3 regions of the Shinella sp. GW821-FHT11G07 genome follow, and region 3 is predicted to be linked to each of the others. Evidence: riboswitches for the same ligand, from Rfam matches in the RefSeq annotation. Region 3 holds a riboswitch; each other region holds the start of a gene.

The links. A riboswitch is a leader RNA that binds a small molecule or an ion and turns the genes downstream of it on or off. The one in region 3 is predicted to bind thiamine pyrophosphate.
Region 1: another riboswitch for thiamine pyrophosphate. It lies ahead of thiD (bifunctional hydroxymethylpyrimidine kinase/phosphomethylpyrimidine kinase); the one in region 3 lies ahead of thiB (thiamine ABC transporter substrate binding subunit).
Region 2: another riboswitch for thiamine pyrophosphate. It lies ahead of thiC (phosphomethylpyrimidine synthase ThiC); the one in region 3 lies ahead of thiB (thiamine ABC transporter substrate binding subunit).

Annotation. Positions count from the first base shown of each region.
Region 1 is NZ_JBXARJ010000006.1:229,044-232,066, reverse strand. It holds gene AC1RT2_RS14105 (peptide chain release factor 3) at 1-1,054, shown strand, start outside; TPP riboswitch at 1,127-1,223, shown strand; gene thiD (bifunctional hydroxymethylpyrimidine kinase/phosphomethylpyrimidine kinase) at 1,254-2,063, shown strand; gene AC1RT2_RS14095 (LysE family translocator) at 2,067-2,681, opposite strand; gene AC1RT2_RS14090 (AraC family transcriptional regulator) at 2,757-3,023, opposite strand, start outside.
Region 2 is NZ_JBXARJ010000004.1:101,116-104,138, reverse strand. It holds gene AC1RT2_RS09535 (anti-sigma factor family protein) at 1-221, shown strand, start outside; gene AC1RT2_RS09530 (Bax inhibitor-1/YccA family protein) at 250-966, shown strand; TPP riboswitch at 1,101-1,217, shown strand; gene thiC (phosphomethylpyrimidine synthase ThiC) at 1,311-3,023, shown strand, end outside.
Region 3 is NZ_JBXARJ010000005.1:127,673-130,695, reverse strand. It holds gene AC1RT2_RS11695 (GIY-YIG nuclease family protein) at 240-524, opposite strand; gene AC1RT2_RS11690 (hypothetical protein) at 796-972, opposite strand; TPP riboswitch at 1,150-1,262, shown strand; gene thiB (thiamine ABC transporter substrate binding subunit) at 1,302-2,309, shown strand; gene thiP (thiamine/thiamine pyrophosphate ABC transporter permease) at 2,314-3,023, shown strand, end outside.

The sequences.
Region 1 (3,023 bases), on a different contig from region 3:
GACCTTCTGCGGCTCCTTCCATCTCGCCGAAGGCACGTTCCGCGGTTCTGACAAGCAGGTGCAGCCGACGAAGATCGACGACCCCGCGATCGTCGCCAAGAACCTGCCGGAAAACGAGCGCGAGACCTTCATCGAGGAACTCGAGCTTGCCCAAGGGGTTTGCCGGCCGTTCGATCGCGAGGCCTTCCTCGAGGGCCACATGACGCCCGTCTTCTTTGGCTCGGCGTTGCGCAATTTCGGCGTGCGTGATCTGATCAACGCGCTCGGCGCCATCGCCCCGCCGCCGCGTGACCAGGTTGCCGACGTGCGCAAGGTGCATGCGGCCGAAAACAAGATGACCGCCTTCGTCTTCAAGATCCAGGCGAACATGGACCCGAACCACCGCGACCGCATCGCCTTTGCCCGCGTCTGCTCCGGCATGCTGGAGCGCGGCATGAAGGTGCGCCTTGCCCGCACCGGCAAGCAGATCGGCCTGTCGGCGCCGCAGTTCTTCTTCGCTTCGCAGCGCCAGCTGGCCGACACGGCCTATGCCGGCGACGTGGTGGGTATTCCGAACCACGGCACCTTGCGCATCGGCGATACGCTGACCGAAGGCGAGGCGCTGGTCTTCGAAGGCGTGCCGAACTTCGCGCCGGAAATTCTCCGTCGCGTGCGGCTGGAAGACGCGATGAAGGCGAAGAAGCTGAAGGAAGCGCTCCAGCAGATGGCGGAAGAGGGCGTTGTGCAGCTCTTCTCGCCGGAAGACGGCTCGCCCGCCATTGTCGGCGTCGTCGGTGCACTGCAGCTCGACGTCTTGAAGGAGCGGCTTCAGGGGGAATACGGCCTGCCAGTCTCCTTCGAAATGTCGCGCTTCTCCGTCTGCCGCTGGATTTCGTCCGACAGTCCGGCCGAACTCGACAAATTCGTCACCCAGCGCCGCGGCGATATCGCCCGCGACCTCGATGGCGATCCGGTGTTCCTGGCGCAGGATGCCTTCTCGCTGCGCTACGAGGCAGAGCGCTATCCGGCGATCAAGATGGTGGCCATCAAGGAATATCACGTCACCAAGGCGTGATTGGCCAATGTGTGATCGAATAGCGCATCTGTCACTTTCGGCGTGACAGGTGCGGCGGCATTTGCGAAAACCCGTCCCTGACAGGGGCGTCCGCCGGAAGGCGGGCTGAGAAGCACCCTTTGAACCTGAACCGGATCATGCCGGCGGAGGGAGTCGACTGGGTGCTGCCCGTCTGCTGCCTTCGTCGCGAGGAGGCGCGTTGACTGAGGCGATTGCAAACATTCTCTCGATTGCGGGATCCGACCCGTCAGGCGGCGCCGGCATCCAGGCCGACCTCAAGACCTTCGCCGCCCGCGGCACCTATGGCATGGCCGTTCTGACCGCGTTGACGGCACAGAACACGCAGGGCGTCTCCGGCGTGCATCTCGTGCCCCCTACCTTCGTTGCGGCGCAGATTGCGGATATTTTTGGCGACATTCGCGTGCATGCGGTGAAGATCGGCATGATCGCCTCGGCGGAAATCGCCGAGGCTGTCGCCAGGGCACTTTCGTCGCGTCGCGGGCTGCCGATCGTGGTGGATCCGGTGATGGTTGCGAAGGGCGGGGCATCCCTGCTGGAGAGCCAGGCCGTCGAGGCGCTGACGCGGCGCCTGCTGCCGCTTGCGACCGTGCTGACGCCCAACCTGCCGGAAGCGGCCGCGTTGCTCGGTGAACCGGAGGCGATCGACCGCGCGGGAATGGAAGATCAGGCTATGCGCTTGCTGGCGCTCGGCCCGAAGGCCGTGCTTTTGAAGGGTGGCCACCTGCCGGGTGGGCAAAGCCCCGATGTGCTTGCGACGACCGACGGGCAACGCTGGTTCGAGGGTGTGCGCGTACTGACGCGCAACACCCACGGCACCGGTTGCTCGCTGTCGAGCGCGATCGCGGCGGAACTTGGCAAGGGCAAGCCGCTTGCGGATGCCGTTGCCGCAGCGAAGAGCTTCATCGCCGGCGCGGTGCGCACCTCGGATGCCCTTGCTGTTGGCTCCGGCCACGGACCGCTTCATCACTTCCACGCGCTCTGGACCTGATCGTCAGCGGTCTGCCAGTGCGAGCCGCAGGCCCATGAGGCCAAGGGCGGCGGCAAAGCTGCGCTGCGTCCAGACCATGATCCTTGGCCGGCTAAGGACCTGGTGTCGAAACCCTGCGGCAAGCGCGCCGTAGAGGGCGAAGACCAGGAAAGTGAGCAGCATGAAGACGCCGCCGAGAAAGAGCATCTGCGCCGTGGCGTCCGATGCGTCTGCCGGCACGAATTGCGGCAGGAACGCCAGGAAGAACAGCGAAAGCTTCGGGTTGAAGATGTTGGTGAGAATGCCCTTTCGCACGATGCGGAGCGCGCGTTCGACGGGTGCCTTTTCGTCTCCGATATCCAGCGCATTGCTATCCTTCAGCAGGCTCCACGCGATGAACAGCAGATAGGCGACACCGATGTAGCGCAACACCTCGAAGGCCAGCGCACTGGCATGCAGAACCGCGGCAAGGCCGACGACGCTGGCGAGGATATGCGGAATGATGCCGAGCGTGCAGCCGAAGGCGGCGAGCAGCCCGGCGCGAAAACCGCCGCTGATGCCGAGTGCCAGCGTGTAGATCACGCCGGTGCCCGGCAGCAGGATGACGACGAGCGAGGTGATGAGGAATTCAGTGGTCATGGCAGGTCCCGTGCAGAGGAGGAGGTTGCAGGGGACACCGGAAGGGTATGCTTGGTCTTGAACGAAATTGCAGGTTCAGGCGCTGGCGGTGAGATAGGCGCCGGGCGTGTAGCCGTAGCGGCGCGTAAAATTGCGCGTCATATGGCTCTGGTCGGCAAAACCCGCGGCAATCGCCACCTCGGCAAGCGCGGTGCCGCGTGAAATCATCCGCCGGGCGAGTTCGGTGCGGCGCTGGAGCAGATAGGCATGCGGCGTGAGGCCGGTGATGCGGGCGAAGTCGCGCACCAGACGGAAGCGGCCGAGCCCGCTTTCTGCGGCAAGCTCTTCGAGGGTGATCACGGA
Region 2 (3,023 bases), on a different contig from region 3:
GCGTCGAGCTGGTGCTGGAGCCGCGCAAGGACGAACGCCTGTCGCTTTTTGCCGTGCGCCCCGGCTCGTTTGCCGTGCAGCACGTCCTGCTCTTCCACGCCGACAATGCCAGGGCCGCCTACTGGCAGATCGGCGAGGTCGCCTATGCGCTGGTATCGGAAAGTCTAAAGGCCGACGACCTGGCGGAAACCGCGCGGGATCTCTCGCGCACGCTTTACTGATCAACCGTTCCACCGAAGGAGACCCATGATGGAACCCGTACAACAGCGATTTGGCTACGGCGCGAAGGCGCAGTCGGCCGCCCTCTTCGACGAGGGTCTGCGCCAGCATATGCTGCGCGTCTACAACTACATGGGCGCAGGCCTGGTCATCACCGGCCTCGTCGCCTTCATCGTCGGCTCGACGCCGGCCCTCTACGTGCCGATCTTCTCGTCCCCGCTGAAGTGGGTCGTGATGCTGGCGCCGCTCGCCTTCGTCTTCTTCTTCTCGTTCAAGATCCAGACGATGTCGGCCAGCACGGCACAGATGATGTTCTGGGCCTTCTGCGCCGTGATGGGCCTGTCGCTCGCCTCGGTGTTCCTCGTCTTCACTGGCACAAGCATCGCGCGCACCTTCTTCATCGCGGCCTCGATGTTCGGCACGACAAGCCTTTACGGCTACGTGACGAAGCGTGACCTGTCGAAGTTCGGCTCGTTCCTGATCATGGGCCTGATCGGCGTCGTCATCGCCTCGATCGTCAACATCTTCCTCGGTTCGAGCGCGCTGCAGTTCGCGATTTCCGTGATCGGCATCGTCGTGTTCGTCGGCCTCACCGCCTGGGACACGCAGAACATCAAGGAACAGTATGCCGAAAACATCGACCAGGAATCGCAACAGAAGATGGCCGTGTTCGGTGCGCTTTCGCTCTACCTGAACTTCGTCAACATCTTCCAGCTGCTGCTGAATTTCACCGGCGAGCGCGAATAGTTTTCGCACTGATTTCAAAGGAAACGGCGGGGCAAAACCCCGCCGTTTCTGTTTGTGCGCACCGCAACAAAACGTGAGTAAAAACTTACATATTTTACCGTGTTGACAAATCGCCCCGTAGCGTCTTTGCTTAAGGCATTCACCAGGGGGGTCCCGACAAGGGGCTGAGATTCTGCTAGCTTTCGCAGCGCAGTGACCCGTTGAACCTGATCCAGTTCATACTGGCGTAGGGACGGTGCAAGCGCTGTTTTGACAGGTGGTCCGACGTCCGGATTCCGTGTCGGCGTCTTTCCATCATTCCGGCTCTAGGACTGGGTCTCCAAACGAAAACTTGGAGCCTCACGATGAATATTGCCGCCCAGAAGCTTACCCCCACCGTCACCACCGGCGCCCTGCCCGCCTCGCGCAAGATCCACATCGCCGGCGAGCAGCATCCGCATATCCGCGTGCCGATGCGCGAGATTTCCCTGCACCCGACCTCCGGCGAGCCGCCGGTCGTGGTCTACGACGCCTCCGGCCCCTACACCGACCCCAACCATGTCGTTGCCATCGAGGCCGGCCTGCCGCGCCTGCGCGAAACCTGGGTCGCAGCCCGTGGCGACACCGTGGGTTACGAGGGCCGCCATATCCGCCCGGAGGACAACGGCTTTGCCACCGGCGAACGACTGACGCCGGAATTCCCCGTCCGCAACCATCCGCGCCGGGCGACGGACGGCAAGGCGGTGACCCAGCTTGCCTATGCCCGCGCCGGTATCGTTACTCCGGAAATGGAATTCATCGCCATCCGCGAAAACCTCGGCCGCAAGGCGGTGAAGGACGCCCTTGTCCGTGACGGTGAGAGTTTTGGCGCCCACATTCCGGATTTCGTCACGCCGGAATTCGTCCGCCAGGAAGTCGCAAGCGGCCGTGCCGTCATCCCCGCCAACATCAACCATCCGGAAGCCGAGCCGATGATCATCGGCCGGAATTTTCTGGTGAAGATCAACGCCAATATCGGCAATTCCGCCGTCACCTCCTCCATGGCGGAGGAGGTCGAGAAGATGGTCTGGGCGATCCGCTGGGGTGCGGATACCGTCATGGATCTCTCCACCGGCCGCAACATCCACAACATCCGCGAATGGATCATCCGCAATTCACCCGTACCGATCGGCACCGTGCCGCTCTACCAGGCGCTGGAAAAGGTCAATGGCATTGCCGAGGACCTGACCTGGGAAGTCTACCGCGACACGCTGATCGAACAGGCCGAGCAGGGCGTCGACTATTTCACCATCCACGCCGGCGTGCGCCTTCCCTACATCCCGCTCACCGTCAACCGCGTTACCGGCATCGTCTCGCGCGGCGGCTCGATCATGGCCAAGTGGTGTCTGCATCACCATCGCGAGAGCTTCCTGTACGAGCATTTCGAGGAAATCTGTGACATCTGCCGCGCCTATGACGTCACCTTCTCGCTCGGCGACGGCCTGCGCCCCGGCTCGATTGCCGACGCAAACGACGCCGCGCAATTCGCCGAACTGGAGACACTCGGCGAACTGACAAAGATCGCCTGGGCGAAGGACTGCCAGGTCATGATCGAAGGCCCCGGCCATGTGCCGATGCACAAGATCAAGGAGAACATGGACAAGCAGCTGCAGGTCTGCGGCGAGGCCCCGTTCTACACGCTTGGGCCGCTGACGACCGACATCGCTCCCGGCTACGACCACATCACGTCGGGCATCGGTGCGGCGATGATCGGCTGGTTCGGCACGGCCATGCTCTGCTACGTCACGCCGAAGGAGCATCTCGGCCTGCCGGATCGCAACGACGTGAAGGTCGGCGTCATTACCTACAAGATCGCGGCGCATGCCGCCGACCTTGCCAAGGGCCATCCGGCAGCAAAACTGCGCGATGACGCGCTGTCGCGTGCCCGCTTCGAGTTCCGCTGGGAGGACCAGTTCAACCTCTCGCTCGACCCGGAAACGGCGCGGTCCTTCCACGACGAGACGCTGCCGAAGGAAGCGCACAAGGTCGCGCATTTCTGCTCGATGTGCGGCCCGAAATTCTGCTCCATGCGCATCTCG
Region 3 (3,023 bases):
GGAAAATGTGAAGCGGAAGTGGGGATGATGTGAGGTCGTGCCGTGTGGCGCGGATCCTCGGGTCAAGCCCGAGGATGACGAAAGAAGAGGACGCGGCGGCCCCGGAAACGGCTGTATATGCCGCACCTTGATGCCTTACCTGGATGCTGCATCTTCTACCGTTCCGTTTGATCGCCCTGCAATCTCTCCTCCCCGCCGTCATCCTCGGGCTTGGCCCGAGGATCCATGCTGCACGGCGTTCACCACAGATCCAGATACAAATCCTGCCAGTCCGGATTCATCGCCTCGATCAGCTCGATCTTCCACTGCCGATACCATCGCTTCAATGATTTTTCCCGCTGAATGGCCGTTCCGATGCTGTCATGCTCCTCGTACCAGACGAGGCGAGAGCAGCCATATGTCAAGGTGAAGCCCGCTGTCAGGCCTTCCCGATGTTCGTGAATGCGTCGCTCCAGATCGGACGTCACGCCGATGTAGAGCGTGCCGCGCTTCTGGTTGGTGGTGATGTAGACGTATCCCGCCATGCGGGAAATGTGGGAGATTGTGGATCCTCGGGTCAAGCCCGAGGATGACGAAAGGAGAGAGGAGTGTGGCAGCAAGAAGCGGTGGTGCGTGCCGCACTGTTGTGTGCTCCCGCGTGTTGCACCGTTCGATGAGCCCGCGTCTCTCTCTCTCTCTCTCCCGCTGTCATCCTCGGGCTTGACCCGAGGATCCATGCCGCACGGCACACCCAAACAGCAAAAAACCCGGATGCAGGGACATCCGGGTTTTCGGGGAGGTCAGGGGGTGGTCGGTTTATTTGCAGACCTTGATCTTCTTGATGATGACGTTGCCGTAGTAGTCGTAGGACTTCACTTTCTTGATGAAGCAGTGCGGCTTGTGGCCGTAGCTGTAGTAGCCGGCCTGCGAGGGGGCGGCGAAGGAAACCGCGGCGACGAAGGCGATGGCGGCGGAAAGGATGATCTTGCGCATGGGGTTTCTCCTGATCTCGGGGATGAGCCTCTCTCATCCGGTGATTGGACTTTCCCACATCGCCTCGCACCGCGCTGTTCCGCATGGAACAGGGTGCGACCGTGCCGTTTTGCGTCACCCGGACGACGCTTGCCCGCAAAACTCTTGCGTACTGTCACAAGCGGGATTATGCCTTTTCCTGCTCTAACGGGGTGCTTGTGGGTTTCGATCCATGGGCTGAGAGGCGGTTTCGCCAACCCGAAGAACCTGATCCGGCTCGTACCGGCGGAGGGATTAGACGGCACATTCCAGCGCCCTATTCCCGTTTGTGAACAGACTAGGAGGCGCGGATGCGCAAGATTGTATTGTCCTCGATTGCGGCACTTGCCGTTTCCATCGCTTTTCCCGCCTTCGCGCAGGACAAGACGCTAACGATCTACACCTATGAAAGCTTCGTTTCCGAATGGGGCCCCGGCCCGAAGGTCAAGGAAGTCTTCGAAAAGACCTGCGGCTGCACGGTCGAATGGGTCGGCGTCGCCGATGGCGTCGAACTGTTGACGCGCCTGAAGCTGGAAGGCGAGGGCACGAAGGCCGACGTGGTGCTCGGCCTCGACACCAACCTTATTACCGAGGCGAAGGCGACCGGGCTTTTCGAGGCGCACGGCCTGACGCCCGAGGGGCTGACGGTGCCGGGCGGTTTTTCCGACGATACGTTCCTGCCCTATGACTACGGCCATTTCGCCGTCATCTACGACACCGAAACGGTGAAAAATCCACCGACGAGCCTGAAGGAGCTGGTCGAGGGCGATCCGTCGCAGAAGATCGTCATCGAGGACCCGCGCACCTCGACGCCGGGGCTCGGCCTGCTGCTCTGGGTGAAGTCGGTCTATGGCGACAAGGCGGGCGAGGCGTGGGGCACGTTCAAGAACCGCGTCTTGACGGTGACCCCCGGCTGGTCGGAAGCATACGGCCTGTTCACCAAGGGCGAGGCACCGATGGTGCTGTCCTACACAACCTCGCCGGCCTACCATGTGATCGCGGAAAAGTCGGAGCGCTACAAGGCGGCCGCCTTCTCCGAAGGGCATTATGTGCAGATCGAGGTGGCCGGCCTGACGCGCACCTCCGACGACAAGGACCTGGCAAAGCAGTTCCTGACCTTCATGACCGGACCTGACTTCCAGTCGATCATCCCGGAAACCAACTGGATGATGCCGGCCGCCAAGACGAAGGATCCGCTGCCGGCCGCCTTCGACGCGCTGGTCAAGCCGGAAAAGACCTTCCTGATGGCATCGGACGAGGTGGCGGCGAACCGCAAGGCCTGGATCGACGAATGGCTGGCCGCGATGAGCGCCAAGTAACGTGATCTTCGCACGCGCTGAACGAAAGACATTGCGCGTCGCCGGGGGCCTTGCCCTCGGCGGCGTGCTTGCTTTCGTCGGCGTGGCGACGGTGATGCTGCTGGCGCATGCCGGCGGCGGCGATGCGCCGCTGTTCGACGCCTATATCTGGCGCGTGGCGCAGTTTACCCTGATGCAGGCGACACTTTCGACCGGGCTTTCCCTCCTGCTTGCCATTCCCGTCGCCCGCGCGCTGGCGCGACAACGGGATTTTCAGGGGCGGGTGTGGATCATCCGCCTCTCCGTCGTGCCGCTCGGGCTGCCGGCGCTGGTGGCTGCGCTTGGCATTATCGAGGTCTGGGGGCGGCAGGGTGTGGTCAACGATCTGCTGCGGCTCGGCGGTTTGCAGAACCCGGTCAGCGTCTACGGGCTCGCCGGCATCCTGATTGCCCATGTCTTCTTCAACCTGCCGCTCGCCGCCCGCTTCCTGCTGGCGGCGCTTGACCGCATTCCGCCGGAATACTGGCTGTCGTCGGCCAATCTCGGCATGGGCGGCGGTGCTGTCTTCCGGCTGATCGAATGGCCGGTGATCCGGCGCGTCCTGCCGGGCATTGCCGGGCTCGTCTTCATGCTTTGCGCGACGAGTTTCACCATCGTGCTGACGCTCGGCGGCGGGCCGGCGGCGACGACGATCGAGGTGGCGATCTATCAGGCGCTGCGCTTCGATTTCGATCC